One region of the Kitasatospora sp. NPDC054795 genome, then DNA from elsewhere that is predicted to be linked to it. Evidence: riboswitches for the same ligand, from Rfam matches in the RefSeq annotation. Region 1 holds a riboswitch; the other holds the start of a gene.

Region 1 (15,202 bases):
GCCAGGGCCTGGAACGCCGGCACGTCGACCGGCTGCTCGCCCGTCCGCCGCGCGGCCAGGCGCTCTCGCTCAAGGGGTCGGAAGCCAGGTGACGTGCCCGGCCAGCAGGGCGTACCCGACGAAGGCCACGGTGTCGATCAGCGCGTGCGCCACCACCAGCGGCATCACCCGCCCCCAGCGCCGGTACAGCAGGCAGAACACCACGCCCATCACCATGTTGCCGATCAGCCCGCCGACCCCCTGGTACAGGTGGTACGAGCCGCGCAGCACCGAACTCGCCGCCACCGCGGCGGGCCACGACCACCCCAACTGCCCCACCCGGCGCAGCAGGTAGCCGAGGACGACGACCTCCTCCAGGACGGCGTTCTGCCAGGCCGACAGCAGCAGCACCGGTACCCGCCACCACACGTCCGGCAGCCCGGACGGCGCCACCGTGAGGTTGTACCCGGCCGCCTGCGAGGCCAGGTAGAGCGCCAGCCCCGACCCGCCGATCGCGGCCGCGACGGCGGCGCCCCGACCCAGGTCGCGCAGCTTCTGCCCGAGGTCGAAGCCCAGCGCCCGCAGCGCGACGCCCTCGCGCACCAGCAGGTAGCCGACCAGCACCACCGGCATCAGCCCGCGCCCGATGTAGTACAGCTGCCAGACGAGGTCCAGCCAGGGCCGCCCGGGCGCCCGCGAGCCGTTCAGCGTGGCGACCTGCTGGCCGAGCTCGAGCGGTTCGGTGAGCGAGCCGGTGAAGCTGATCAGCGCGCTGATCCCGCTGGCCCCGAGGGAGAGGCCGAGGACGATCAGCAGTTCCGCGCCGAGCAGCCGACGGGTGGGCTTCGCGGTCTCCGGCGCGGTCGGGACGGTGGTCACGGGGGCTCCAGCGGAGGGGCGGTCGCTCCGGCCGTCGGCCGACCGCCGGAGCGATCATCCTGACACAACCCCCGGAACGCCCCGGCGGGGAGGCGGGTTCCGGGGGATCAGCCCACCGGCCAGGTGTGCACCGGCTCCCCGCCGCGCATGTGTTCGGCGTAGCGCCTGGTCATCGCCGCGAGCGCGGCCGGCCGGTCCATCCCGTACTGCTCGCGCAGCCGGTGGAAGGTCGCGACCTGCCAGGACGCGCCGTTGGCGCGGCGCAGGCAGCGCTGCTCGATGATGCCCAGGTAGCGGTCCCGGTCTGCGGGCTCCACGCCCCACTCGTCGAGGCCCTGGTGGGCCATCGGCAGCAGCTCGTTCAGCACCAGGTCGACGGCGGACACGGTCTGCAGCCCGCCGCCGCGCCCGGCCCGCCCGGAGCGCGGCCACTGGAACACCGCGTCGATGCCGTACCGGGCGCCCTGCTGGAAGTTCTCGTCCGCCCGTTCGAACGGGAGCCGGGTCCAGATCGGCCGGGGCTGCTCGGCGAGCACCCGCACCAGCCCGTAGTAGAAGGCGGCGTTGGCCAGTGTGTCGGCCACCGTGGGCCCGGCCGGCAGGGCCCGGTTCTCCACCCGCAGGTGCGCCACCCCGCCCGCGATGTCGTACACCGGGCGGTTCCAGCGGTAGATGGTGCCGTTGTGCAGCCGCATCTCGGCGAGCCTGGGCGCGCCGCCGGAGGCCAGCACCTTCAGCGGGTCCTCGTCGTCGCAGATCGGCAGCAGCGCGGGGAAGTACCGCAGGTTCTCCTCGAACAGGTCGTACGCCGAGTCCACCCAGCGCTCGCCGAACCAGGTGATGGGGCGCACGCCCTGCGCCTTGAGCTCCGCCGTACGGGTGTCGCAGGCCTGCTGGAAGAGCACCGGACGGGTCTCCCGCCACAGCTCCCGCCCGAACAGGAACGGCGAGTTGGCGCCGAGCGCGAGCTGCGGCCCGCAGATCGCCTGGGCCGCGTTCCACACCGAGGAGAACCGCTCCGGGGTCACCTGGAGGTGCAGCTGGAGCGAGGTGGCGGCGGCCTCGGCCACCATGGTGATCGACTCCAGCTGGAGGCGCTCGACCCCCTCGATGTCCAGGGCGATGTCCTCGCCGCGGGCGGCCAGGATCTGGTCGCTGAGCAGGCTGTACCGCTGGTTGTGGCTCATCGCGTCGAGCCCGGTGTGGGCGTGTTCCAGGGTCGGCAGGATGCCCACCATGACGATCCGGGCGCCCGCCTCGGCCGCCCGCCGGTCGGCGTAGCGCAGCCCGGTGTCGATCTCCTCGCGCAGTTCCTCGAAGACGTGCCCGCAGAGCCGGTGCGGCGTGATGTTGACCTCGATGTTGAAACGGCCCAGTTCGGTCTGGAAGTCGCTGGAGCCGATCGCGCTCAGCACCTGCGCGTTGTTCATGGCCGGCAGGCCCTGCTCGTCGGCCAGGTTGAGCTCGATCTCCAGGCCCATCACCGCCCGCGGCCGGTCGAAGCGGTCCTCGCGGAGCATCCGTCCGAGCGCTTCGAGACACGCGTGGAGCTTGCGCCGGTACAGCTGCCGGTCCGCCAGTTCCGCACGAGTCGCCACGACCTTCTCGCCCACGGTCCCCTCCTCCAGAGCCACCCCGTCGAGCACCCGGTCGACCGACCGTGCAAGCAGCATGCCCACCTCGAAGATCGATACCCGAATGCGCTTACTGGCTTGCATTGCAAGGCATCTGATGGAAAATCAGAAGAACTGTAGACTTGCCCGGCACCACAGCCTGTGATAAACAGATCACCCTGTGCATCTGTTCGAATTGGTACAGCGCTCCGGCCGGTCCGCCTCGCCCCGAAGGCCCTCGTCGACGGCGGCGACCGCGCCGGCACCGCGATCCTGCACAACCGGACACGGCCGGGCCCCCGTCACCGAAGACGCGTCGCCCGCCACGCCGGTATGCCGCACTCGCACGCCGATCTCGCTTGGAGAGGCGGACCCCGCCATGACTCTGCAACCCCCCCAGCCCCCGCCGAGCGCACTGCGCGCCGTCCTGGGCGCGCTCGACTCGGAGACCGCGCTGCGCCAGCCCGCCGCCGCAGCACTGCGTCATCCGACCGGCCCGCTGCTCCCCGCCCACCCTCTCGCGGTGCACGTCCTGACCGGCGGGCGCCCGGAGCTCCCGGCCGCCCGCCGCACCGGCTGGCGCTTCCTGATCAAGGACGGCGCCGAGGTGGCCGCCGCCGCCGAGGTGGTGCAGAGCACCGAGGGCCACACCTTCTCCCACTTCACCGCGGGCCCCTACCTCGACTCGACGGTCCGGGCGCTGCGCGAGGCCTGGCAGCTCGCCCAGACCTCCCGGACCCGCCAACAGCCCCGGCTGCTGACCTTCCCCGGCCAGTACGCCACGGCGCTGTGGCTGCACAGCCCCGACGGCGACCCGGCCGCCGACCTGCTGATCCCGCTGGCCCCGGCCCCGCTCGGCGTCACCGCGCACCGCGCCCGCCCGGCCGCCGAACTGCTGCCGCTGCTCGCCCGCACCCCGCTCGCCAGGCCGCTGCTGCTCGGCTCCTCCTGACCCACCGACGCCCCCTCGGGCCGCCGGGCCCACCCGCCCGGCGGCCCGAGGCCGTACCCGCGCGCCCGCACGGCGCCCCGCGGTCCCCGGCCCCGCCGGCACACCCGCCCCCGCGACTCCTCACCCGAACGGCGACCACCCGTCCGGGTCATCCGGCATGGCCTCATCGGGCCATGCCCCGACTGACCCGCTGGTGCGCCTTTTCCCGTCGGCCCCACCTGAACGGGTGATCTCTACCCGGGAGTTGTGGCGCATGTCACGAAATCCCTGCGCGCGGGTCCCGGGATGCCGACACTGGGAACCAGCGTGGAAGGACCCCCTGTCCTACCCACTTGAACGCCGGTCCACACTAGGCCGGCGTGCGGACAGGATCCGACCACCGCGGCGGTTCCGGACGGCACGGCCTCCGGCGACCGCACCACGGGGAGGATCGCAGAGCGAAGCGAGGGTACGCGTATGTGCCAGCACCGTCCTGAGTGCCCATCGGCCGAGTCCGAGGACCGCGAGGCGGCCGCGTCGGTGGCCCGTCATCCGGAGCAGGGCTGGAGCCTGCTCTGCAACGGCGTCGTCCTGTTCGAGGACACCGGAGAGCTGCTGCCCGACGGCCGGGTGATCGCCCCGCGCCGCCCCGTCGCCCACGCGGCCTGACCACCCGTACGGCCGTACGGCGGGGGCAGCCGCCGACTCGACGGCACCACGGGCAGGGCCCCGGCGGAAACTCCGCCGGGGCCCTGTCGTGCGGGTCGGACCTCCAGGGGCCCGGTCCGGTCAGACGCCGTACTCGTCCAGCGGCGGGCAGGAGCAGACCAGGTTGCGGTCGCCGTACGCGCCGTCGATCCGGCTCACCGGCGGCCAGTACTTGTCCGCCGGGTTCACGCCGGCCGGGAAGACCGCCTCCTGCCGCGAGTAGCCGTGCGCCCAGTCGCCGGCCAGCGTGGCGGCGGTGTGCGGGGCGTTGCGCAGCGGGTTGTCGTCGGCCGCCCACTCGCCCGAGCCGACCTTGTCGATCTCGGCCCGGATGGTGATCATCGCGTCGCAGAACCGGTCGATCTCGTACAGGTCCTCGGACTCGGTCGGCTCGATCATCAGCGTGCCGGCCACCGGGAAGGACATCGTCGGCGCGTGGAAGCCGTAGTCGATCAGGCGCTTGGCGATGTCGTCCACCGTCACGCCCGTCTCCTTGGTCAGCGGGCGCAGGTCGATGATGCACTCGTGCGCGACCAGCCCGCCCGGGCCGGTGTAGAGCACCGGGAAGTGCGGCGCCAGGCGCTTGGCGATGTAGTTGGCGTTCAGCACCGCGACCTGGGTCGCGCGCTTGAGGCCCTCGCCGCCCATCAGCCGGACGTACGCCCAGGAGATCGGCAGGATGGCCGCCGAGCCCCACGGCGCGGCCGAGATCGGGCCCACGCCGGTGGCCGGGCCGGCCTCCGCCTGCAGCGGGTGGTTCGGCAGGTACGGCGCCAGGTGGGCGCGCACCGCGACCGGGCCGACGCCCGGGCCGCCGCCGCCGTGCGGGATGCAGAAGGTCTTGTGCAGGTTCAGGTGGGAGACGTCCGCGCCGAACTTGCCCGGCTTGGCGAGGCCGACCAGAGCGTTCAGGTTGGCGCCGTCCACGTACACCTGGCCGCCGGCCTCGTGCACCAGGGCGCAGATGTCGGTGATCTGGGTCTCGTACACGCCGTGGGTGGACGGGTAGGTGACCATCAGCACCGACAGGTTGTCGCGGTGCTGCTCGATCTTGGCCTTCAGGTCCTCGACGTCCACGTCGCCGTCGACCAGGGTCTTCACCACGACCACCCGCATGCCGGCCATCACGGCGGAGGCCGCGTTGGTGCCGTGCGCGGAGGACGGGATCAGGCAGACGTCACGCTGGGTGTCACCGTTGGCGTGGTGGTAGGCGCGGACGGCCAGCAGGCCGGCCAGCTCGCCCTGCGAGCCGGCGTTCGGCTGGATCGAGACGGCGTCGTAGCCGGTCACCTCGACCAGCTGCTGCTCCAGCTGGCGGATCAGGGTGAGGTAGCCCTGGGCCTGGTCGATCGGCGCGAAGGGGTGCAGCTGGCCGAACTCCGGCCAGGTCACCGCCTCCATCTCGGTGGTCGCGTTGAGCTTCATGGTGCAGGAGCCCAGCGGGATCATGCCGCGGTCCAGCGCGTAGTCCCGGTCCGACAGGCGGCGCAGGTAGCGCAGCATGGCGGTCTCCGAGCGGTGGCTGTGGAAGACCGGGTGGGTCAGGTACTCGTCCTCGCGCAGCAGCGCGGCGGGCAGCGCGTCGGCGGTCTCGGGGACCTCGACCGGCTCGACGCCGAACGCGGCCCAGACGCCGGCCAGGTGCTCGCGGGTGGTGGTCTCGTCGGTGGAGACGGAGATCCGGTCCGCGCCGTCCTGGAACACGTTGATGCCGTTGGCACGGGCGGCGGCGGCGATCTCGGCGGCGCGGCCCGGGACGACGGCGGTGACGGTGTCGAAGAACTCGCCGTGCAGCAGCTCGACGCCGCCGGCCCGCAGGCCCTCGGCGAGGGCGGCGGCGTAGCGGTGGGTGCGGCGGGCGATGTCGGCCAGGCCGTCGGGGCCGTGGTAGACGGCGTACATCGAGGCCATCACGGCGAGCAGCACCTGGGCGGTGCAGATGTTGCTGGTGGCCTTCTCGCGGCGGATGTGCTGCTCGCGGGTCTGCAGCGCCAGGCGGTAGGCGCGGTTGCCGTCGACGTCGACGGAGACGCCGACCAGGCGGCCGGGCAGCGAGCGGGCGTACTCGGCGCGCACCGACAGGTAGCCGGCGTGCGGGCCGCCGAAGCCCATCGGCACGCCGAAGCGCTGCGAGGTGCCGCAGGCGATGTCGGCGCCCAGCGAGCCCGGGGACTTGAGCAGGGTCAGCGCGAGCAGGTCGGCGGCGACGGCGACGATCGCGCCCAGGCCGTGCGCCTGCTCGATCACCGGGGTGAGGTCGCGGACCACGCCGGTGGCACCCGGGTACTGGAGCAGCACGCCGAAGACGCCGCGCTCGGCGATCTCGGCCGGGATGCCCTCGGACAGGTCGGCGACGACGACCTCGACGCCGGTCGGCACGGCGCGGGTGTTGATCACCGCGACGGTCTGCGGCAGGGTCTCGGCGTCGACCAGGAAGACGCCGCCCTTGACCTTGGTGACGCGGCGGGCCAGCGCCATCGCCTCGGCGGCCGCGGTGCCCTCGTCCAGCAGGGAGGAGCCGGAGGTCGGCAGGCCGGTCAGGTCGGAGACCAGGGTCTGGAAGTTCAGCAGCGCCTCAAGGCGCCCCTGCGAGATCTCCGGCTGGTACGGGGTGTAGGCGGTGTACCAGGCCGGGTTCTCCATGACGTTGCGCAGGATCACCGGCGGGGTGAAGGTGCCGTAGTAGCCCAGGCCGATCATCGGCTGGAGCACCTGGTTGCGGCCGGCCAGCTCGCGCAGTTCGGCGAGGACCTGGGCCTCGGACCGGCCCGTGGGCAGGTCCAGGGCGGTGATGGAGCGGATCGCCTCGGGCACCGCGGTCCCGGCGAGCTCGTCCAGCGAGCCGTAGCCGACGGACGCCAGCATCTTCTCCTGCGCGGCGGCGTCGGGGCCGATGTGGCGGTTCTCGAAGGGGCTGGCCAGCTCAAGCTCGGTGAGGGTCGAGGCGCCGGTGGGGCGTCCCGCGTTCGGCTGGGCGTTCATGGTGGTCGAGGCCTCCTGGTCACGGACCGGCGGGGGTACGCACGCCGGCCGGCCCCACCGCTGCGGGCAGCGGACGAGCCTGGGCGCGCGGACCCAACAGGCCTCCCCCTCTGTCATCGGGACCTGAGAGCTTCACCCGCACGGAGCACTGTGGGCGCTCCGCCGGCTTGCACCGTCGGTGAGGGTGGTGATCGCCGGCTTCCGTGCCGACGCTCCTGCCCTGCTTTCCAGAGTGACCTACCCCACACGGTACGGATGCCTGAGAGATTCCGGGGAGGAGTTGCTCCTTCGGCGCTCCGACCAGCGGTTTTCGTGATCGGAGACTCTCCCGAGCGGGCTCTGCGGTCGCCGCCCAGGGTACCAGCGGGAGGCCCCCCGATCACGGGTGTGTCTGGTCACTGGAGGTCTACGCGCGTCCCCCGGACGGTCCAGTGCCAACCCCGTACGGCGCACGCGGGGTCGCGATCGTCCGATTCATGGCTTTTGGTGTGAAGTGGCGGACGGAATCGGGTGCTCCGGCCGCCTTCCTGCGGGAGTTCCGCAGGTTCAGCGCGCGGGAGGAAAGAAGTGCAGACGGACATCGACCCCCGGGACCTCATCGGCCACAAAGCCGTCGACCGCAACGGAGACAAGATCGGCACGGTCGACGAGGTCTACCTGGACGACGCCACCGGCCGGCCCGGGTGGGCCGCGGTCCGGACCGGCATCTTCGGCCGGGACGCCTTCGTCCCGCTGACCACGAGCGAGTTCGCCGGCGACGAGCTCCGGGTGCCGTACGACAAGTCGCTGGTGAAGGAGTCGCCGGACTTCGGCGTCGGCCAGCACCTGTCCCCCGCCCAGGAGCTCCAGCTCTACCGCTACTACGGCCTCGACACCCCGATGGACAGCCGCCCGAACGGCGAGAACGGGAGCCGGCCCAGGCAGCCCGACCTCGACTTCGGCACCACGGCGGCGGCCGCCGCCACGACGACCGCGGCGGCCCCGGCCAAGTCGCTCACCTTCCACACCCCCGAGCGGTCACCCGAGCGGTCGCCCGAGCACTCCCCCGAGCCCGCACCGGCCAGGCCCCCCGTTGCCGCAGCCCCCGTTGCCGCCGACACCACCAGGACCGCCCCGGAGGCCGACATGCGGACCCTCAGCACCCCCGCGGCCCCCATGGCCCCCCCGCCGGCCGGGCCCGGCTTCGCCGCACCCGCCGCCGCCGCCGCCCCCGCCGCCCCCGTCGTGGAGCCGAAGCCGCAGCCCGCCGCCACGCCCGTCCCCACGCGAGCCCCGGTGGCCACCGCGGCCGCGACCGTCACCGCCGCCGCGAACGCCGACGCCTCCTCGTCCGCCCCCAGCAGCCCGGTCGAGATCACCTGCCGGGAGGAGCGACTGGAGATCACCACCGAGTGGCACACCCTCGGCACCGCGAAGCTGCGCAAGTACGTGACGACCGAACAGGTGGAGCGCCGCATCCCGGTGGTCCGCGAGCGCGTCCGGGTCGAGCGGACGCCGATCAGCGACGCCGAACGCGCCACGCTCACCGAGAAGGAGATCTCCGAGGCCGTCGAGGAGGTGACCCTCCGCGAGGAACGCGCGGTGGTGCGCAAGTACCTCGCCCCCGTCGAGCGGGTCCGCCTGATCGTCGAGCGGTACACGACCGAGGAGGTGGTCCGGGAGGAACTCCGCCGCGAGAACGTCGAGGTCCACGACGCCACCGCCTCGCCCTCCACCGCGTCCCCCGGCGTGGCCCGTGACATGGCCCACGAGGCGCCCCGCCCGGCCGGCCTGCGGCCGGGCGTCTGACCGCGGGGGCAGCGCCCGCGAACAGGGCCCCGGACGGTGTCCGGGGGCCGGGTAGGGCGCCCCCAACACCCGAGTAGCCGTCCCCACCCGTTGGGTTTTGCAAAGCTTAACCGCTCGATATTTGACACTCTGAAGTATCTCCCTGCATGGTTGCTTCAGTTCATTCACTATGTACGGGAGGAAGCAACCGTGAGTGAGGCACCACAGCCCACCACCGCGGCCGAGAAGCAGAGCAGCGCCCGGGTCCTGCCGGCCCTCATCCTGGCGATGCTGTCGTTCAGCGTGGTGCAGACCGCGGTCGTCCCGATCCTGCCCTCGCTGGCCAAGGAACTGAGCGTCTCCGCCTCCAGCATCACCTGGCTGATGACCGCCAACCTGCTCTCCGCAGCCGTGCTGACTCCCCTCCTGGGCCGCTTCGGCGACCTCCGGGGCCGCAAGCCGATGCTGCTGATCTCGCTGGCCGGCCTGGTCGCCGGTTCGGCACTGGCGGTCAGCACCCACTCCTTCACCTGGCTGGTCGTCGCCCGTGTCCTCCAGGGCGCCGGCGGTGGCGTCCTGCCGCTGGCGATCAGCATCGTCCGGGACGAGCTGCCCAAGCGGAAGGTGACCGGCGGCGTCGCCGCCATCAGCGCCTCGATGGGCGTCGGCTCCGGCCTCGGCCTGGTCGCCACCGGCCTCCTGCTGGAGCACTGGGACTACAAGTCGATCTTCTGGATGGGCCTGGTCTTCGGCCTGATCGCGATCGCCCTGGTCGCCTTCCGCGTCCCGACCGACCCGGTCACCGACAAGGAGGGCGGCGCCGACCCGCTCGGCGCCCTCACCCTGGCCGGCTGGCTCTCCGCGCTGCTGGTCGCGGTCAGCCAGGGCAACCACTGGGGCTGGACCTCGAACAAGACGCTCGGCCTGTTCGCCGTCGCCGCCGTGGTCGCCCTGGTCTGGGGCATCATCGAGACCAAGGTCGCGCACCCGCTCGTGGACATGAAGATGATGGCCCGTCCGGCCGTCGCCTTCACCAACGTGGCCGGCCTGCTCATCGGCTTCGGCATGTACGGCTCCTTCATGGTCATCAGCAACTTCGCCCAGACCCCGGAGAAGCTGACCCACTACGGCTTCACCGCCAGCGTGCTGCACGCCGGCCTCCTGCTGCTGCCGTCCGCGATCGGCTCGATGGTCGCCGCCCCGGTCGGCGCCCTGCTGATCGCCCGTCGCGGCCCGCGTCTGCCGCTGGTCCTCGGTGGCGTCCTCGGAGCCGTCGCGATGGCCTACCTGGCCGTGCGCCACGGGCACGAGGGCGACATCTACACCGCCTCGGCGATCTTCGGTCTCGGCGTCGGCCTCGCCTTCGCCGCGATGCCGGCCTACATCAACGGCGCCGTCCCGGTCGAGCAGAGCGGCATCGCCAACGGCATGAACTCCGTGCTGCGCACGGTCGGTGGCGCGATCGGCACCGCCGTCATGGCCGCCATCCTGACCGGCGACACCATGAAGCTGCCGCCGCAGATCCCGCTCTCCCTGCCCACCCTGGACGCCTACAAGCACGCGTTCTGGACGGCAGCCGTGGTCTGCGCCGTCGCCGGCGTCGTCCCGTTCCTGATCCGCGGCGCCACCGCGGCCGCCACCGCGACGGTCGCCGGCGGTGCGGCCCAGCAGGACTCCAGCCCCGAGCTGGTCAAGACCGACGCCTGACAGGGCGTCCGGCCCCCGCGCTCAGGGACAGGGCGCGGGGCCCCGGCCTCCGTACGTCGCGAGGGCATCACGAACGTACGGGTCCGGCACGGTGATCGGCCCCACCCGGTACTCCCCCACCGGGTGGGGCCGCTTCGTGTTTCAGGCGCTCTCCGCCGGACCTCCGCCCTCGTCCGGCGCTCCGTCCGCCCCCTCGTCCCGGCGCAGCGGCAGCGGCCGGGAGGGTTCGAGCGCCGGGTCGTCCACCGCGAAGGTCCGCACCCGCCCACGCTCGCTCCACGGCGTCTCGAACCGTACGGTGACCCTCCCGACGCCGCTGCCCTGCACCCAGCCCGGTCCGTACTCCGCGTGCCGGACGTCCTGCCCGGGCATCCAGCGCCGCACCACGACGGCCTCCGGCTCCTCCGCGGCCTCCTCGGTCTCGGCCGCCGCCTCCGCGTGCTCCGCGGCCTCCTCCCGCAGCGCCTGGGCGAACAGGTCCTCCTGGGTGTAGTCGGCGAGTTGGGCGACGCCCACGCCGAGCAGCCGGACCCCGCCGGTGATGTCGACCTGCTCGGCCAGCCGGCGCGCGGTCGCGGTGATCACCGTCTCGTCGTCGGTGGGCCCGCCCAGCGTCTCCGAGCGGGTCAGCGTCGAGAAGTCGAACCGCCGGACCTTGAGCACCACCGTCCGGCCGGAGCGCCCGGCCGCCCGCAGCCGCCGCACACACCGCCCGGCCAGCGCCTCCACCTCGCGCAGCACCCGCTCCCGGTCGGCCAGGTCCACCTCGTAGGTGTCCTCCACCGACACGGACTTGGCGTCCTGGTCGGCGATCACCGGCCGTTCGTCCAGCCCCGTGGACATCTGGAAGATCCCCGCGCCGTGCGCCCGCCCGACCAGCTGCACCAGCTCCGCCTCCCCCGCCTCCGCGAGGTCGGCCACGGTGTTCAGCCCGGCCCGGCGCAGCACCTGCTCGGTGGCCGGCCCGATCCCGGGCAGCGCCCGCACCGGCATCGGGCCGAGCACGGCCCGCTCCTGCCCGGGCTCGACCATCACCAGCCCGTCCGGTTTGGCCTGCTCGGAGGCGATCTTGGCCATCAGCTTGGACCCGGCCGCCCCGACCGATCCGGTCAGCCCGGTCAGCCGCTGGATGTCCGCCCGCAGGTCCTCCGCCAGCGCCAGCACCAGCCGCTCGCCGGTCTCGTGGTCGGCCTCCAGCAGCGCCGGTCCGTACGGACCGGCCTCCAGGTCCACGAAGGCCTCGTCCAGGCTGAGCGGCTGCACCAGTGGGGAGAGCTGCCGCAGCAGCCCCATCACGATCTCGCTGTTCTGCCGGTAGGCCTCGAACCGCCCCGACAGGAAAGCGGCGTTGGGGCAGAGCCGGCGCGCCTGCGCCATCGGCATCGCCGAGTGCACCCCGAACCTGCGTGCCTCGTACGAGGCCGTGGAGACCACCCCGCGTCCGCCGAGCCCGCCGACGACCACCGGCTTGCCGCGCAGGCTCGGCTTGGCCGCCTGCTCCACCGCCGCGAAGAAGGCGTCCATGTCGAGGTGGATGATGCTCGGCAGAGATCGCACCCGCCGATCATCGCGTACGGGTCCGACAGTGCGTGCGAACCCGGCCGGACGGCCCGCGCTTGGGGGCTACCGCTTCGCCGCCTCCGCCAGCGCCTTCGGGATGCCGTCCTCCTGGGGCCCCAGGAACAGCGGGTCCGGCCGCAGCCAGGCGTTGGCCGCCGCCTTGCCCGCCCCGGCGACCTCCCGCAGCCCGCCGTACAGCCAGGTCGCGTCGTGCAGTTCCGGCACGCCGACGGCGTAGGAGCGGATGCCCGCCGCCTCGCACAGGGCCAGCGCGCGGCGGACGTGGAAGTCCTGGCTGACCAGCACCGCGTGGTCCACCCCGAAGATCCGGCGCGCCCGGGTGCAGGAGTCCCAGGTGTCGAAGCCCGCGTAGTCGCGGACCACCCGGTCCCCGGGCACCCCGTGCTCGGTCAGGTAGGTGTACATCGCGTCGGGCTCGTCGTACTCGACCCGCCCGTTGTCCCCGGTCACCAGGATCGCCTGCACCTTCCCCTCCCGGTACAGGTCCACCGCCGCGACCAGCCGGTGCTCCAGGTACGCGGAGGGCTTGCCCTGGTACAGCCCGGCGCCGAAGACCACGGCGACCGGCGCGGAAGGTGCGCTCTCCACCGTGCCCACCCGGTCCCCGGCGGCGAACCACACCCAGGCGCTCGGCGCCAGCGCGAGCGAGCAGAGCACCGTTCCGACCTGGAACACCCTGCGCTGCGTCCGCCGCTGCCGCAGCCGCGTCCTCAGCAGCCCGGCCCTGCGCCGCAGCAGCCCCGATATTCCGGTGCCGACCTCCACGTGCCCTCCCTCGATCCCGTCAACCAGGCAACACGACGAGGCCGCGGGTCCGAACGGTTCCCCGTCCGGGCCCGCGGCCCCGTCGAACGCCTGCTCAGACCGCCCGGTTGCGCCGCTGGGCCAGCTCGTCGGCCGGGTCGTGCCCGACCAGGGTCTCGCCGGTGTCGGTGCGCTCGGCGTGCAGCCGGCCGAGGGTGAGCTCCAGCTCCCGCCAGACCGCTCCCACCGCGATGCCGAAGACTCCTTGACCGCCCTTCAGCAGGTCCACCACCTGTTGCGGCGTGGTGCACTCGTACACCGTCGCGCCGTCGCACATCAGCGTCAGCCCGGCCAGGTCGGCCTGGTCGGCGGCCTGGAGGTGGGCGACCGCCACCCTGATGTTCTGCAGCGAGACGCCCGCGTCGAGCAGCCGCTTCACGATCTTCAGCAGCAGGATGTCGCGGAAGCTGTAGAGCCGCTGGCTGGTCGACGGGTACGCGGTGCGGACGCTGGGCTCCAGCAGTCCGGTACGGGCCCAGTAGTCCAGCTGGCGGTAGGTGATGCCGGCCGCCGCACAGGCCGTCGGGCCGCGGAAGCCGAGCAGGTCGGACGTCGGGGCCAGCCGCTCGATGGCCGGCTGGCCCGGTTGCACGGCCGGGAACCTGCTCATCCGGGGGAGATCCGTGACGGTGCGAGCGGTGCGCGGCATGTGCACGGCGCACCGGCCTCCCACGGCCGCGTCATCGCCGGTGCTGCTCATGCCTGCCTCCGTCCACTTGTGCTGCGGGCAACCCGACTGCGGGCATCGGCCACCCGGACAGCCACTCCTGACGGTAGGCAGTCCCCTATGACCCGTCAACGATCGCCACGCCGGGTCAGACAAACCACATCACTCAGGAGAGTGGTTTTTCGTGCCCCTAGTGTGGGTAGATGGACGGTTTTTGGCAAAACGGTCGGCCACATGGCCGCACGGCCGGTCCCCGCTACTGCGGGCCGCTGCCCCCGAAGTCCTCGGGCGACACCTGGTCGAGGAACTCGCGGAACTTCTCGACCTCGTCCTCCTGCTCGTCCGGGATCGCGATGCCCGCCTCCGCGAGCACCTCCTCGCTCCCGTAGATCGGCGTGCCGGTGCGCAGCGCCAGCGCTATGGCGTCGGACGGCCGGGCGCTCACCTCGACCCCGCCGGAGAAGACCAGCTCGGCGTAGAAAACGCCCTCCCGCAGGTCGGTGATCCGGACCTCGGTGAGCTGCTGGCCGAGCGCCTCCAGGACGTCCTTGAAGAGGTCGTGCGTCAACGGGCGCACCGGCGTCATGCCTTGCTGGGCGAAGGCGATCGCGGTCGCCTCGCCGGGGCCGATCCAGATCGGCAGGTAGCGATCGCCCCCGACCTCCCGCAGCAGCACGATCGGCTGGTTGGAAGGCATCTCCACTCGGACACCCACGACGTCGAGCTCATTCACACACGCAACCCTATGGCTCCGCTCCCGGATATGAAAGCGCAGAGCAGTCGCCGCTGGTCAGCGCGGTGCAGCCGGTGCAGCCGGAATACCACGGCCGCTATCCGCGGGACCGCAGACCGGCCTGGACCATCGCCGCATGCAGCCGCACCGACAGGGTCGCGAGTTCCCGGGCGGTGGCCTCCGCGTGCGCCCTGGTCTGCGGGTTCCGGTGCCGGCGCAGCGGCGCCACCACCTGCTCCACCAGCGCGATCTCGCGGTCCGCCGCGGCCTTCATGGCGCGCAGGTGCCGGGGCTCCAGGCCGTACCGGCCGAGCTCCGCGACCAGTCGGGCCACCTGGAGCGCCTCGCCGTCGTAGCCGCCGTCCGGGCCCGCGGCGACCAGCCCGTAGGACTCCCACTCGGCCAGCTCGGGTTCCCCCGCCTCGGCCGCCGCGAGCAGTTCGGCACGCCCCAGCCGGACGCCGGAGGGCACCTCGCCGGCGGCCACCAGCTCCCGGTCCGCCTCCTCCAGCGGCCCGGGCCGGGTGTCGGCGGCGGAGGGCAGCGCGGGAGGGTTCTCGCCGCGCTCGATCGCGTCCAGGTGCTCCCGGATCACCCGCAGCGGCAGGTAGTGGTCCCGCTGCATGCGCAGGACGTAGGCCAGCCGCTCGACGTCGGCCGGGCTGAACTTGCGGTACCCCGAGGGCGTGCGCTGCGGCTCGACCAGCCCCTCCGCCTCCAGGAAGCGGATCTTGGAGATGGTCACCTCGGGGAAGTCGTCGCGCAGGAAGGCCAGCACCGCGCCGATACTCAGCAGTTCGTCACCGCCGCGCCGCCGCCCGGCGGGCCGCTCGCTCCGGAGCGGCTGCCGC
Region 2 (15,202 bases), on a different contig from region 1:
GCACCGCCTCCACCGCGGGCGGCGAACTCTCGTACAGGTCGAGGCCGATGGCCAGGTACGGCTCCCCCGCCGCGGGCTCCACCCAGGCCCGGCGCAGGGCCCGCACCGCGCGCACCTCGGCGGCCTGCCGCTCCAGCAACGCGAAGAACGGCTGGGCGTTCAGCTGCGGCTCGCTCAGCTTCAACGGCCCGGCCGGCAGCCGGTCCAGGCCCGCGGCGACCCGCCGCAGGTCCGCCCAGGGCACGCCGACGCCGCCACCGGGCGCGTGCGGGTTGAGCCACAGGCCCCAACGGGTGCGGTAGAGCGAGGCCGCGATCTCCCGGCCGGAGATGACCTCGTGGGCCCGCGCCCAGCCGGAGGCGGTCAGCTGCTCGGACGAGGTGACGGCCGGCGCGTAGCCGTGGCCGCTGATCTCCATGTTCCCGTACTGGGCGTCCGGGCTGCCCGGCGTGCCGTGCCACAGCAGCATCCAGACCTGGCCGTCCGCCAGCGCGTGCAGCAGCCGCTCGTACGCGTCGTAGCGCTCCGGCGCGACGTCGCGCAGGGCGCGCTCCAACGCGCCGGGATCAGCTCCCGGGCGCCCGGCCGGTGCCTGGCCCCAGGGCCCCGGCACACCGCCCGCTCCCGTTCCCGCACTCATGCGCCCACCTCGCCGCGCCTCTTTCCCTCAACCCGCCGGCCCGTCGGCCGTCTGCACGCACCCTATGGCGCTGCACCGGCCACCGCCACGGCGACGTGCCTTTGATACGAACCCCGCTCAGCCCCGCGAATAGAACGGCTGTACCCGGGTGAGCAGCCACTCGACCACCGGGTCGTCGGCGAGGTCGAGCAGTACGAGGTGGACGCCGCCGGGCAGCGGCGCGGTTCCCAGCGCTCGGCCGAGCGCGTCGTTCACCGCGGCCGGATCGGCCGGTACCGCCGGGTCCAGCTGGACGCCCACGAACATCACGGTCGGCTCGCCCTCGATGCTGGCCAGTGCCCTGCGGGCGGTCAACACTCCCGGCAGCGCCGACAGTTCGCCCCGGCAGGCGGCCAGGAAGTGCTCCGGGTCCTCGCCCGGCACCGGCTCGCGCAGCGCCACCCGGCCACCGGTCGGCGCCGTGGCGTCGTCGGCGGCCTCCCAGCGGTCCCCGCGCGGACCGCGGCGCAGTTCGGCGACCCCCTGCGGCGGCACCGGGATGCCCACGGCCGCGTCCGGGTTCACCGCGATGCCCACGCCCAGCGGCAGCCCGCGGGCGAACTCCCACACCGGCGCCACCGCGAAGGCCATCCCCGGCGCCTGCTGGAGGAACACCTCCTGCGAGGAGAACACCGGCACGTACGGATCGCCGCCCAGCTCGACGGTCGGCAGGTCCAGCGCCTGCCCCTGCGGATCGGCCCCGGCCGGCAGCGGCACCCACACCTGGCTGCGCGCCAGCACCTCGATCACCCTCGGCGTCGCGCCCGGGTCGCCCAGGGCCGCGGTCAGCACCTGCTCCAGCTCGTTGGCCGGCCAGGAACCGCCCGCCGGCGCCTCCTGCGGTCCGCCCCACCCCTGCTGCTGCTCCACCGGGTACCCCATGCGCCGCCGATCCCGCCCTCTGCCGCTCGGCCGCCCTCTGCTGCGCCGACGCGCAGCAGTCTAGGCCCCCGGGCCCTCCCCTTTAGGGCTCGTGTTCGGGTGCCCCGCGGGCCCCGGTCCCGGGTGCCGTCCCGGGCCCGCGTCCGGGTGCCGCGCGGGCCGGCGTCCGGATGGCGCGCGGTGTGACCGGGTCCCCTCTCCCCTCTCCGTCCCGGACGTGCCATGATGTGCCCGTCCGACGGCATGCGCCGCGGGCCCCCACAACTCCATACCGGCCGCTCGAACCCGCGCGGGAGAGCCCGGAGTGCCGTTCAGGTACAGCCGGCGCCGAAGGAGCAAGTCCTCCCCGGAATCTCTCAGGCACCCCTACCGCACGGGTTAGGCACATCTGGAAAGCGGCGCCCGGCCCTGTCGTGCGCCCACCCACGGTGCAAGCCGTCATGCTGTCCCCCAAGCTGGAAACAGCTGCGGGCGGCGGGCGGTGAAGCTCTCAGGTTCGACGACAGATGGGGAGACCCACGCCGCCGCATGCCCGCGCGCAGGGTCGGCCCCCACCGGGTCCGGTCCGGCGCGTGCACCCCTGAGTGCCCCGACCGAGGAGTTCCTGGCCATGTCGTCCCTCCGCCTGACCGCGCTCGACGCGCTGCACCGCGCCCTCGGCGCGACCATGACCGACTTCGCCGGCTGGGACATGCCGCTGCGCTACGGCAGCGAGCGCGAGGAGCACCTCGCGGTCCGCACCCAGGCCGGTCTGTTCGACCTCTCGCACATGGGCGAGATCACCGTCACCGGCCCGCAGGCGGGCGAGATGCTGGACCACGCGCTGGTCGGCTTCGTCTCCGCGTTGGGCGTGCTGCGCGCCCGCTACACCATGATCTGCGCCGAGGACGGCGGCATCCTGGACGACCTGATCGTCTACCGCCTGCGCGAGGACGCCTTCCTGGTCGTCGCCAACGCCTCCAACGCCCAGCTGGTCCTCGACGAGCTGATCGCCCGCGCCAAGGGCTTCGACGCCGTCGTCACCGACGACCGCGACACCTACGCGCTGATCGCCGTCCAGGGCCCGGAGGCCACCGGCATCCTGGCGAAGACCACCGACGCCGACCTGCCCGGCCTGAAGTACTACGCGATCCTCCCGGCCCGGGTGGCCGACCGCGACGTGCTGCTCGCCCGCACCGGCTACACCGGTGAGGACGGCTTCGAGATCTTCTGCCGGCCGGCCGACGCCGAGGCGGTCTGGCAGGCGCTGACCGCCGCGGGCGAGGGCCACGGCCTGATCCCGTGCGGCCTGTCCTGCCGCGACACGCTGCGCCTGGAGGCCGGCATGCCGCTGTACGGGCACGAGCTGTCCACCGACCTCACCCCGTTCGACGCCGGCCTGGGCCGGGTCGTCCGCTTCGACAAGACCACCAACGAGGGCGCCTTCATCGGCCGCAAGGCGCTGGAGCAGGCCGCCGCGGCGGCCGAGACCAACCCGCCGAAGGTGTTGGTCGGCCTGGTCTCCGAGGGCAAGCGGGTTCCGCGCGCCGAGTACACCGTGGTCTCCACCGAGGGCGAGCCGATCGGCCGGATCACCTCCGGCGCGCCGTCCCCGACCCTGGGCAAGCCGATCGCGATGGCCTACGTCGACGCCGCCCACGCCGCCCCCGGCAGCACCGTCGCGGTGGACGTGCGCGGCAAGCACGAGCCCGTCCAGGTCGTGGCGCTGCCGTTCTACAAGCGCGCCCGCTGAGCCTTCGCCGAGACCCCCGTTTTTCCGTTTGCGCACGTCGCGGCCGTCCGCGCGGCGGCCCGCTTCGTCGTACCCGCTTCCCATCCTGGAGAATGACGCCATGAGCAACCCCCAGCACCTGCAGTACACCAAGGAGCACGAGTGGCTGACCGCGGCCGCGGACGGTGTCTCCACGGTCGGCATCACGGAGCACGCCGCCACCGCCCTCGGTGACATCGTCTACGTGCAGCTGCCCGAGGTCGGCGACACCGTGACCGCCGGCGAGACCTGTGGCGAGCTGGAGTCCACCAAGTCGGTCAGCGACCTGTACTCCCCGGTGACCGGCGAGGTCACCGACATCAACCAGGACGTCATCGACGACCCGGCCTCCGTGAACGCGGACCCGTTCGGGAACGCCTGGCTGTTCAAGGTGCGCGTCGAGGCCACCGACGAGCTGCTCAGCGCCGACGAGTACGACGCGCTCATCAACCCCCAGGGCTGAGCCACCCGACGGGACGGGCCGCGCACGGCGGTCCGCCCCGCCCCGGCCCCTTTCCCTCCTCCTCCCGGGAAGACCACACCATGACGGTTCTCAACCAGTCCCTGCACGCCCTCGACCCGGAGATCGCCGCCGCGGTCGACGCCGAGCTGCACCGCCAGCAGACCACCCTGGAGATGATCGCCTCCGAGAACTTCGCCCCGGTGGCGGTCATGGAGGCCCAGGGCTCGGTGCTGACCAACAAGTACGCGGAGGGCTACCCCGGCCGCCGCTACTACGGCGGCTGCGAGCACGTCGACGTGGTCGAGCAGATCGCGATCGACCGCATCAAGGCACTGTTCGGCGCCGAGCACGCCAACGTCCAGCCGCACTCCGGCGCGCAGGCCAACGCCGCCGCGATGTTCGCGCTGATCCAGCCGGGTGACACCATCCTGGGCCTGAGCCTGGCCCACGGCGGTCACCTGACCCACGGCATGAAGATCAACTTCTCCGGCAAGCTCTACAACGTGGCCGCGTACCACGTGGACGAGAAGACCGGCCAGGTCGACATGGCCGAGGTCGAGCGCCTCGCCAAGGAGCACCAGCCGAAGCTGATCATCGCCGGCTGGTCGGCCTACCCGCGCCAGCTCGACTTCGCCGCGTTCCGCCGGATCGCCGACGAGGTCGGCGCGCTGCTCATGGTGGACATGGCGCACTTCGCCGGCCTGGTGGCCGCCGGGCTGCACCCGAACCCGGTGCCGTACGCGGACGTGGTCACCACCACCACCCACAAGACCCTGGGCGGCCCGCGCGGCGGCGTCATCCTGTCCAAGGCCGAGTACGCCAAGAAGATCAACTCCGCGGTCTTCCCCGGCCAGCAGGGCGGCCCGCTGGAGCACGTGATCGCCGGCAAGGCCGTCGCCTTCAAGGTCGCGGCCTCGGAGGAGTTCAAGGAGCGCCAGCAGCGCACCCTGGACGGCGCCCGCATCCTCGCCGAGCGCCTGCTCCAGGCCGATGTGGCCGAGGCCGGCGCCAGCGTGCTCTCCGGTGGCACCGACGTCCACCTGGTCCTGGTCGACCTGCGCAACAGCCAGCTCGACGGCCAGCAGGCCGAGGACCGTCTCCACGAGGTCGGCATCACCGTCAACCGCAACGCCATCCCGAACGACCCGCGCCCGCCGATGGTCACCTCGGGCCTGCGCATCGGCACCCCGGCCCTGGCCACCCGCGGCTTCCAGGCCGAGGACTTCCGCGAGGTCGCCGACATCATCGCCGAGGCGCTCAAGCCCGCCTTCGACGAGACCGTCGCCACCGCACTGAAGGCCCGGGTCAGCGCCCTGGCCGACAAGTACCCGCTGTACCCGAACCTCTGATCACTCCGGTGATCGTTCGGGCGGGGTGACCGGCCTCACCCCTCCGGCGTACCTGGCACCCCGGGGCACCGCGCACACTGGACAGTGCGCGCGGTGCCCCGTCCCGTGTCGGCCCCTCCCTGCCCGCAAGTCCTTCCACGAGACCAGACAAGGACGTCCCCCGTGGCCATCAGCGTCTTCGACCTCTTCTCCATCGGCATCGGCCCGTCGAGCTCCCACACCGTGGGCCCGATGCGCGCCGCCCGGATGTTCGCCCGCCGACTGCGCTCCGAAGGCCTCCTGGACGGGGTGACGGGGGTGCGCGCCGAGCTGTACGGCTCGCTCGGCGCCACCGGCCACGGCCACGGCACCCCGAAGGCCGTCCTGCTGGGCCTGGAGAACGCCTCGCCCCGCACCATCGACGTCGACCAGGCCGACAAGGACGTCGAGCGGATCATCGCCGAGAAGCGGATCAACCTGGTCGGCGAGCACACCATCGACTTCGACCCGGACACCCAGCTGGTCCTGCACCGCCGCCGCTCGCTGCCGTACCACGCCAACGGCATGACCCTGTGGGCGTACGCGGCGGACGGCTCAACCCTGCTGGAGAAGACCTACTACTCGGTCGGCGGCGGCTTCGTCGTGGACGAGGACGCGATCGGCGCGGACCGGGTCAAGCCCGACGACACCGCGCTGAAGTACCCCTTCCGCACCGGTGACGAGCTGCTGCGGCTCAGCCGGGAGACCGGCCTGTCGATCTCCGGCCTGATGCTGGAGAACGAGAAGGCCTGGCGCAGCGAGGAGGAGATCCGGACCGGTCTGCTGGAGATCTGGTCCGTGATGCAGGAGTGCGTGCGGGCCGGCATGTCCCGCGAGGGCATCCTGCCGGGCGGGCTGAAGGTCCGCCGCCGGGCCGCGTCCGGCGCCCGTGCGCTGCGCGCCGAGGGCATCGGGCCGGCCAACGCGATGGAGTGGGTGACCCTCTACGCGATGGCCGTCAACGAGGAGAACGCCTCCGGACGCCGGGTGGTCACCGCGCCGACCAACGGCGCCGCCGGGATCATCCCGGCCGTCCTGCACTACTACCTGAACTTCATCCCGGGCGCCGACGACGACGGCATCGTCCGCTTCCTGCTCGCGGCCGGCGCCATCGGCATGCTCTTCAAGGAGAACGCCTCCATCTCCGGCGCCGAGGTCGGCTGCCAGGGCGAGGTCGGCTCCGCCTGCTCGATGGCCGCGGGCGGCCTCGCCGAGGTCCTCGGCGGCACCCCCGAGCAGGTCGAGAACGCCGCCGAGATCGGCATCGAGCACAACCTCGGCCTCACCTGCGACCCGGTCGGCGGCCTGGTCCAGATCCCCTGCATCGAGCGCAACGGCATGGCGTCCGTCAAGGCCGTCACCGCGGCCCGGATGGCCCTGCGCGGCGACGGACGGCACCACGTCTCGCTGGACAAGGCGATCAAGACGATGAAGGAGACCGGGGCCGACATGAAGATCAAGTACAAGGAGACCTCGCGCGGCGGCCTCGCCGTGAACGTCATCGAGTGCTGATCACCCGCTGATCCCGACAGCCTGACGGCCCCCGGCGGAGTCCTGCTCCGCCGGGGGCCGTTTCGCGTGCCTCGTAACGCCTCAGGCCTTCGTCTCCGCCCGGGCTTCGGCCGGGGCATCGGCCGGGGCATCGGCCCGGGCATCGGCCCGGGCATCGGCCCGGGCATCGGCCCGGGCATCGGCCCGGGCATCGGCCGGGGCATCGGCCGGGGCATCGGCCGGGGCATCGGCCCGGGTTCCGGCTCCGGCCGGCTGCTGGGCCCGGCTCGGGCGGACCAGGCAGGCGAGGGCCGTCGCCGCGGCCGCCAACAGGACACCGCCCACGACCGTGCCGTGCAGGCCGCCGGTGACCGCCGCCCCGACGGCGTCGCGGACCTCCGCCGGGAGGCCGTCGAGGGATGACGGGGTCAGCCCGCCGCCGGTGAGCCGGCCGGCCTCGGCGGACCCGAGGCGCTCCGTGAGGGAGTCCGTGAGCCGCGCCGTGTAGACCGCGCCGAGCGCCGCCATGCCGAGCGAGCCGCCGATGCTCCGCAGCAGCGTCACCACGCCCATCGCCGCGCCCATGTCCTGGGGCGGCACGGCCCCCATCGAGGTCAGCAGGGTGCTCTGCATCACCAGGCCAAGGCCGATCCCGGCAACGGCCGTGAGGGCCGCGGCCAGGGCGATCGGGGTGTCGGTGCGCAGGAGCAGCAGCAGTGCGCCGCCGACCAGGGTGAGCGCGCCGCCCAGCAGCGGGTAGCGCCGCTCGCCGCCCGGCCGGCCCATCAGCCGCGCCGTCACCAGCTGGGTGCCCATCATGCCGAGCATCAGCGGCAGCAGGAGCAGGCCGCCGGCGGTGGGTGAGGCGCCCCGGGCCAGTTGCAGGTAGAGCGGCAGGTAGCCGACCAGGGCGATCATCACCGCGCCGGCGAGGAAGCCGAGCACCTGCGCCACCGTGAAGTTGCGGTCGCGGAACAGCGCGGGCGGGATCAGCGGCCCGGGGGCGCGCAGTTCGGTCCGGACGAACCAGCCCAGCGCGACCAGCGCCACCAGCGCCGTGCCGAGGAGCACCGGGGAGGTCCAGGAGTAGGCGGCGCCGCCCCAGCTGCTGACCAGGGTGAGCGCGAGGATGCCGGTGGTCAGCAGGACGACCCCGGCCCGGTCGAACGGGGCGCGCACCCGCTCGGTCCGCAGCCGCACCCCGACGCCGACCGCGAGCAGCGCGACCAGCCCGACCGGCAGGTTGACGTAGAAGGCCCAGCGCCAGCTCAGCCGTTCGGTGAGGAAGCCGCCGAGCAGCGGTCCGCCGACGAAGGCGATCGGCATCAGCACGCCGACCACCGACTGCACCCGCGCCCGGTCGGAGGCGGGGACGAGCACCCCGATCACCGAGAGCGCGCCGACCATCAGCCCGCCAGCGCCGATCCCCTGGAGGCCCCGGAAGGCGATCAACTGCCCCATGTCCTGGGCGAGTCCGGCCAGCACCGAGCCCGCCAGGAACACCACCACCGCCCACTGGTAGGCGCCCTTGCGCCCGTACAGGTCGCCGAGCCGGCCCCAGAGCGGGGTGGCCGCGGCGGAGGTCAGCAGGTAGGCGGTGACCGCCCAGGAGAGGTGCTCCAGTCCGCCGAGGTCGCCGACGACGGTCGGCAGCGCGGTGCCGATGATCTGCCCGTCGAGGGCCGAGAGGAAGATGCCGAGCATCAGCCCGACAACACCGAGCAACGGCGGCTTGGGCCGCTCCTCGGACTGCCTCTCGGACTGCCTCTCGGCCTGGCCCTCGACCGGTTCCATGGCCATGGTCTCCGCCCCCTGCCCCGGCTCAGGCCGCGAACGGGCGGGCCCGGCGGGCGTCCCGCAGCGCCTGGGCCCACCAGACGAGCTGGTCGAGCATGGTCTTGGCGGCGGCGTCGGCGGCCGGGTCGATCGCCTTGCCGTCGGCGTCGAAGCGCTGGCCGGCGCCGTGGAAGCTGACCGTGTTGCGGATCGTCGCGGCGTTCAGCTCGGCCAGCACCACCCGGAGCTGTTCGACGGCCCGCAGGCCCCCGGACAGGCCGCCGTACGAGACGAAGGCGACCGGCTTGCCGTGCCACTCCCGGTTGTGCCAGTCGATGGCGTTCTTCAGTGGGGCCGGGAAGCTGTGGTTGTACTCGGGCGTGACGATCACGAAGGCGTCGGCCGCTTCCAGTCGGGGCGACACGGCGGCCAGCAACTCGGCTTCGCCCGGCGGAAGTTCGCCGCCGAAGGACGGGAAGGTGGTGGGCAGTGGGGTCTCCACCAGGTCGATCCGGTCGGCGGTCAGGTCGCCGTGGGCCTCCAGGTGGCCGAGCAGCCAGTCGGTGACCACCGGGCCGAAGCGGCCCTCGCGGGTGCTGCCGACGAGGACGGCGACCTTCAGGTGCCGCTCCTTCAGGTGCTGCTCCGTCAGGCTCTGCTCCGTGGACATGGGAATCCCCCTCCGGGACAACTGATGTGTACGGCGTATCTGTCGGATACAACGTACACATCGGCGCGTACGTCGTCCACTGTGGATACGCCGTACACGCGGAGTGCTACGGTGGGCCCGACCCCAGTCGGAAGGAGCCCGCCCCGTGCCCGCTCAGCAGACCCCAGCCGGGGACACCCCCACCGGCGGCGACAGGCCCCCGGTCTCGCTCTGGGAGCGCCTGGCCCGCCCGGCCCCCGCACCGCGCACCACCCTGACCCCGCAGCGGATCGCCGAGGCCGCCGTCGCCGTCGCCGATGCCGAGGGCCTGGAGGCCGTCACCATGCGCCGGCTCGCCGCCGAACTCGGCGTCGCCCCGATGGCCGCCTACCGGTACGTCTCCGGCAAGGACGAGCTCATCGAGCTGATGGTCGACTTCGTCTACGGCCGGCTCCCGCTGGGCACCCCCGCCGAGGGCTGGCGGGACACCATGCGCGCCCTGGCCCTCAACCTGCGGGCCATGCATCTGGCCCACCCGTGGACCGTCCGGACGGCCACCCCGTTCTCCCTCAGCCCCCACCAACTCGCCGTCCCCGAGCACGCGTTCGCCGCCCTGGCCGAACACGGCCTGGACGCCGACACCACCATGGCGGTGTTCCGCACCGTCACCGGCTACGTCCACGGCTCGGTCACCACCGAGGTCACCCTGAACGCCCTGCGCCGCGAACGCGGCTGGTCCGACGGCGACCAGACCCGGGCCGGCCTCGCCCCCCGGATGACCTGGCTGATGGGCACCGGCCGCTACCCCAACTACCGGCGCTACCTCCACACCGCCACCCGCAAGGACGACCCCGACTGGCAGTTCGAGACCGGCCTCGACTGCGTCCTCGACGGCATCGCCGCCCACTTCGCCCTCTGACCGGCCCGCACCGGAGGCCGGCCGGGCCGACGCCCTACTCCCCGGCCTCCAGCCGGGCGGCGACGGCACCCAGCCGCCCCATCGCACGGGCCACGCCCAGGCCGTCCATGTAGTCCCGGACGTGCACCAGCAGCCCGCCCCGGGCCCGCATCACCAGCAGGCCCGGCACGGTGAACGGCTCGCCGGTGCCGGCGTGCGTCCCGACCACCTGCTGCTCGACGGTGAGCACCTCCGGATCGGCCCCCGGGTGGACGGCCACCCCCCGGATCTCCCGCGGCCGCGCCGCGCTCGGGCCCCAGATCGCGCGGTACCCGGCCCGGATCTCCTCCCGTCCCCGGTACCGCTCGGGCACCCCGGGGAACAGGAACGGGAACTCGTGCACCCCGTCCTCCGCGTAGAGGTCGGCCAGGGCGTCCGCGTCCAGGTCGAGCATCGCCCGCCGGTAGCGGGCGAGCAGGTCGAGCGGGCCGGTGGCGTTGTCGGGCATGACGGGATTCCCCTCGTACGGCAAGGAAGTCGGCGGCCTCGGTCGGGCCCTCCGCCCGCAAGCCCAACAGACGGGACCATCGACGGCAACCGGCTTCCGCGAACTCGCCGCTGCCGCACGGGAAGTCGGCCCGGCCGACTTCCCGTGCAGGGGCGTCGGGCCTACCGCCGTCCCGGGAGCGCCAGGAAGGCCAGGCCGGCGGCGAGGACGGCGAGGCCGCACCAGGAGAGCGCCGGCAGGCGCTCGCCCAGGGCGGCCACTCCGAGTACCGCGGCGACGGCCGGTTCGGCGAGGGTCAGGGTGGTGGCGGTCTGGGCGGTGGTGTGCCGCAGGCCGCGGCCGAACAGCCAGTACGCGAGGAAGGTGGTGACCACCGCGAGGTGCAGCACCACGCCCGCCCCGCGCGCCGAGGCGAGCCACTCCAGGTCGCCCGCGAGCAGTACCGGCAGCACGATCAGCGCGCCACCGCCGAACATCGCGCCCATCACCCCGCCGGAGGGGTGTCCGGCCGTGATCAGCCGCCCGCCGATCAGCGAGTACCCGGCGTACGAGAGTCCCGAGAGCGCCGCCAGCAGCACCCCCAGCGGGTCCACCGCCCCACCGCCCCCGGCGAGTTCGGGGCCCAGCACCAGGAGCGCGCAGCCGAGCATGGCCAGCGCCGTGGCCCCGGCCCACCGCCCGCCCGGCCGCCCCTGCCGGGTGAGCCACCCGAGCAGCCCGGTGAACACCGGCGCGCTGCCGAGCGCGATCACGGTGGCCACCGCCACGCCCGTACGGCCGACCGCCGGGTAGAAGGTGACCGGATACCCGGCCACCGCGACCGCGCCGGCGGCGAGCAGCCAGCGTTCGCGCGGCCCGCACTCCCGGGGCAGCACGCGGGCGGCGCGGTCGGTAAGGAGCAGCAGCAGCCCGCCGAGCACCAGCCCGGCGGCCCCGATCCCCGCCGCCGGGGCCCCGTCGGGCGCCAGCGAACCGGCCGTCCCGGTGGTGCCCCAGAGGACGGCGGCGATCAGGATCGGCCCCGCGCCACCGCGCGGGCGGGTGCGGCGGGGAGCCGTGGGAAGGGAACGGGCGGGCGAGGACAAACGATTCGGCACAGTCGTGGACTTCCGTCGTCGAAAACCGTCGGGGGAACTGGTTCCGAGAACGGGCGCACGCCGTCGGCCCACGGCGGCCGCCATCGGGCCGGGCCGGGGTCGCAGGGTCAAGCCACCGAAGCGCGCGCCCGATCAGGCGCTGAGCGGTGGCAGCACGACGTGCCAGTACGGGTTCACGGGCCCGATGCTATCCGCCCGCACAGGAACCCGCGCAGGAAGTCGCGCAGGAAGTCGACAGGCCCGACTTCCTGCGCGGCCGCCACCGGACCGGGCCTGGGGCGCAGGCGCCCCACCCGCCCCCGGGACGCCGCCCCGCCCCTCCCGGGGGCGCGTCGCCGCACGCGTGCACCGACTGCCGGCCCGGGCCGCGACGTCCGGACGTAGCGGACCGTTCATCCACCCCTACGCTGAGTATCGACCCATCGACACATGCCGGAAGGACCCGCCCGTGCGCCGCTCCCGCCTCGCGTTGTCCCTGGTCCTGACCACCGTGGTCGCCTCCGGCCTGGTCGCCGTCGACACCGTTCAGGACGAGCCGTACCTGTCCGTCAGCCTGCCGGTGCTCCGCGACCCGCAGGCCCAGCAGCTGATCCACCGCATGACGGACCCGGTGCAGGACTGGGTGGAGTCCGGGGATCCGGCGGCCGTCGGCTATGCCGGGACGGTGATCGACCCGGCGAACCGGCACGCCGACATCTACTGGAAGGGCGAGGCCCCGGCCGAGGTCCGCTCCCTGCTCGACGCGAACGCCGCGAGCGCCGGCCCCGGCTACACCGTCGACGTCCACCGGAGCCCGTACTCCCGCGCCGAGATGCGCGCCGCGATCGACCGGTTCACCGCCGCCGTGGCGCGCGACGCGTGGACGTCGATCGGCCCGCAGGAGGACGGCGCCGCCATCGCGATCACGTACGCGCGGGCGAAGGCGAAGCAGCTGACCGGCGGTGACACGGCAGTGCAGGCGTACTCCCGGCAGGCCGCCGAGATCGCCGGGATGCCGGTGACGGCCGGCGTCGAGGAGACCCCGGTCGCACTGTCCGGCAGCCGGCACTCCGACAGCGCGCCGCACTACGCGGGTGCCGAGGTCAGCACCGGAAAGGCGTCGTTCTGCTCGACGGCGTTCAGCGGCTGGAAGGGCGGGACGAAGGTGGTACTGACCGCCGCGCACTGCGGCGGCGGCCGGTACTACAACGGCACCGGGAGCTACATCGGCGACCTGTCCTCGGTCGGGGACGGCCTGGACGTCGGCATGATCGCGATCAACGGGAGCGGCGGCGGCCGGTTCTACGACGGCGCCTGGTCGGACAGGGGCGGCTCGTCCCGGCACACGTACGGCGCCGGGCGGAACAACGTCGGGGACCTGATCTGCCTCAGCGGTGCCCAGTCGGGGTGGAAGTGCGACGTGCAGATCAAGCGGGTCGACGTGGAGACGACGAACGACGAGGGCACGAGGATCAAGCCGGTGGACGTCGCGGAGTCGAAGGGCGGCGACCGCCGGGCGATCGCCGCGAAGGGCGACAGCGGCGGCCCGGCAGTGGCGAACCCGTCCGGCCCGAACGGCGACATGGAGGCCCGCGGCGTGATCGTGGCCGCCCGGTCGGAGGTCGGCTGCCCGGCCGGCTCCACGGCGCACCCGACGACCTGCTACGCGCAGGTGATGTACGTGCCGATGACCCCGGTGGTGAACCGGATGGGCTTCTCGATCTCCTGACCCCGGCGGTCGTCGGCGGGCCGCGCTGCGTGAGAAGTCGGCCCGCCCGACTTCTCGCGCAAGACCGGACGGCTGTGCGAGTCGTCAGCACCGTTCTCCGTCACGGCTGAGCCTCGCCACCTCCGATGGCGAGCGCGAGCTTCCACATGCCGGTGGACGGATTGACCTCGTGCTCCGTCCCGAGTTCGGCCAGTTTCTTCGCCCGGCTCGCTGCCAGTCGCCAATGCGGCTCGTAGACGTCGAACTGCATGCCGACCTTGTTGTATCCGGACGGGAAGGTTCTCTCCAGGACTGGCAGGAGTTCCCTGAACGAACGGGCCGGGCGGCGGTACTCCGTGAAATGCAGCAGAAGCCACACCTCGAAGCACGGATTGGAGAACGCCACCTCGATGTTCTTCTTCCGCGCCTCGGCCACGACCTGCCCCAGGTTGGGGAATTCGTCGACGTCGAGCACGCACCACACCTCGTCGTACTCGCCATCGGCCTGGTCACGCAGGAACTCGGCACGGTCGACGACCTGGGAGGGCGACTTCGGATGCTCGGCTATCTTCACGGAGACCGCGGAATTTCGAGCACTCGACTTCAGCCCCTGGAGGCAGTCGCGTTCGGTTACCTCCGCGCCACAGACCACCAGAAGCCTCTGCTTCGACTCCCGGTGTCCCGCCCGCCTGGTCAGTGCTGTGTCAAAACAGGGACGCTTGCGTCCGCTCGGCTTCGCCGCCCTTGCCATCATCGTCCCCCCGCGCCGCCACGGCGCTGGCAAAATCGTCGTCGATGTACGGAACGCCGCCGTAACTCCCACTGAGATACCGCCGCTCGCGGTTCTCCTCCTGGCGCGGCTTGAAGTCGGCGAGGGCGAACAGCTCGGTCTCACCGTGTTCGTTCTTCTCCACGAACCAGACCTGGTCCCGCCGCAGGACGTCCTCACCGTCGGTTCGGCCGAGCAGGCTGGCGTCGTGCGAGGTGAAGATCAGCTGGGCGCCGTTCGGATTGGTCGCGGACTCCTGGAAGAGACCGATAAGGCGCGCGGTCAGGATCGGGTGGAGACTCGAATCGATCTCATCCACCACGAAGGTCCCACCTCGGCGGAGCGCCCCCATGATGAGGGGTGCTTGCCGCAGCAGAGCCCGCGTGCCCTCTGACTCCTCGGACACGTCCATCCTGACGATCCCGTCGCGCCCACGATGTCCTATCCATGGGCGCATGACCTCGCGCGGCCCGTGCTCTTCGAGGTCTGCCAACCGCCACTGCGGAATGCGCGCACCGTAGCGCTTTCGCAGCTCTTCCTCATCGACCAGCACGCGCTCCGTGCCGCATTCGGCGATCCCGAGATCCGCGGCACGCAACAGCCCGATGAATTCCGGGTGCCGGTCCGGGTTCTCAAGGATTCGCACCGTACCGGTGCCGCCCACACCCAGTAGCCGCCGGCTGCACTGGAGACTTCGGGCGAACCAGTCGTACACCGGGCGGAAGTCGTCCTGCCGGGAGCGGGCGGCGAGGGACATGAAGAGGACGTTGGGCTCGGTGATGTTCTCGACCAGCTCCAGCTCCCGCCGGTGCTGCGAGTCGCCGATCTCCAACCCGTCGGCCGAACGCTCGAAGATCTTGCGCTTCCTGCCGTGGGGGAAACTGTGCAGCCACTCGTCGACCACCTGCTCGTCGTCCACGCTGAACCCGTAGGTGTAACGAATTCCGTCGATCAGCAGGTCCACCACGTACCAGGACGGCTCCCCGCGTGCCGCCTCTTCGAGACGGAAGGGTTGACGGGCCACGCCCCCGCCCGGCTCCGCGTCGCGGTGCGAGCTGACGACCATCCTGCCCATGTACTCCAGCGCGTCGATGAGATTCGACTTACCAGCGGCGTTGGCTCCGAAGATACCCACCACAGGGACCGCTTCCCAGTGTGTCCCGGACGGCCTGTCCGCGTCATAGAC

What was found. Region 1 has a riboswitch for glycine ahead of gcvP (aminomethyl-transferring glycine dehydrogenase). Riboswitches for the same ligand answer to the same signal wherever they lie in the genome.
Region 2: it holds a riboswitch for glycine, as region 1 does, so the genes downstream of both, gcvT (glycine cleavage system aminomethyltransferase GcvT) here and gcvP (aminomethyl-transferring glycine dehydrogenase) in region 1, are expected to answer to the same signal.

What each region holds. Positions count from the first base shown of each region.
Region 1 covers NZ_JBSHAP010000080.1:18,743-33,944, forward strand. The annotation lists gene ACWGJO_RS26300 (HAD domain-containing protein) at 1-92, shown strand, start outside; gene ACWGJO_RS26305 (CPBP family intramembrane glutamic endopeptidase) at 70-858, opposite strand; gene ACWGJO_RS26310 (glutamate--cysteine ligase) at 966-2,471, opposite strand; gene ACWGJO_RS26315 (hypothetical protein) at 2,851-3,423, shown strand; gene ACWGJO_RS26320 (DUF5999 family protein) at 3,880-4,071, shown strand; gene gcvP (aminomethyl-transferring glycine dehydrogenase) at 4,192-7,092, opposite strand; glycine riboswitch at 7,196-7,328, opposite strand; glycine riboswitch at 7,330-7,433, opposite strand; gene ACWGJO_RS26330 (PRC and DUF2382 domain-containing protein) at 7,660-8,880, shown strand; gene ACWGJO_RS26335 (MFS transporter) at 9,070-10,566, shown strand; gene ACWGJO_RS26340 (DNA polymerase IV) at 10,708-12,123, opposite strand; gene ACWGJO_RS26345 (SanA/YdcF family protein) at 12,190-12,912, opposite strand; gene ACWGJO_RS26350 (MerR family transcriptional regulator) at 13,007-13,651, opposite strand; gene ACWGJO_RS26355 (bifunctional nuclease family protein) at 13,875-14,351, opposite strand; gene ftsR (transcriptional regulator FtsR) at 14,449-15,144, opposite strand.
Region 2 covers NZ_JBSHAP010000004.1:124,759-139,960, reverse strand. The annotation lists gene ACWGJO_RS02830 (enhanced serine sensitivity protein SseB C-terminal domain-containing protein) at 1-640, opposite strand, end outside; gene ACWGJO_RS02825 (enhanced serine sensitivity protein SseB) at 758-1,561, opposite strand; glycine riboswitch at 1,842-1,943, shown strand; gene gcvT (glycine cleavage system aminomethyltransferase GcvT) at 2,172-3,293, shown strand; gene gcvH (glycine cleavage system protein GcvH) at 3,394-3,774, shown strand; gene glyA (serine hydroxymethyltransferase) at 3,855-5,123, shown strand; gene ACWGJO_RS02805 (L-serine ammonia-lyase) at 5,286-6,653, shown strand; gene ACWGJO_RS02800 (MDR family MFS transporter) at 6,735-8,432, opposite strand; gene ACWGJO_RS02795 (NADPH-dependent FMN reductase) at 8,455-9,078, opposite strand; gene ACWGJO_RS02790 (TetR/AcrR family transcriptional regulator) at 9,224-9,976, shown strand; gene ACWGJO_RS02785 (nuclear transport factor 2 family protein) at 10,011-10,463, opposite strand; gene ACWGJO_RS02780 (DMT family transporter) at 10,625-11,560, opposite strand; gene ACWGJO_RS02775 (hypothetical protein) at 12,009-13,268, shown strand; gene ACWGJO_RS02770 (RloB family protein) at 13,369-13,998, opposite strand; gene ACWGJO_RS02765 (AAA family ATPase) at 13,952-15,202, opposite strand, start outside.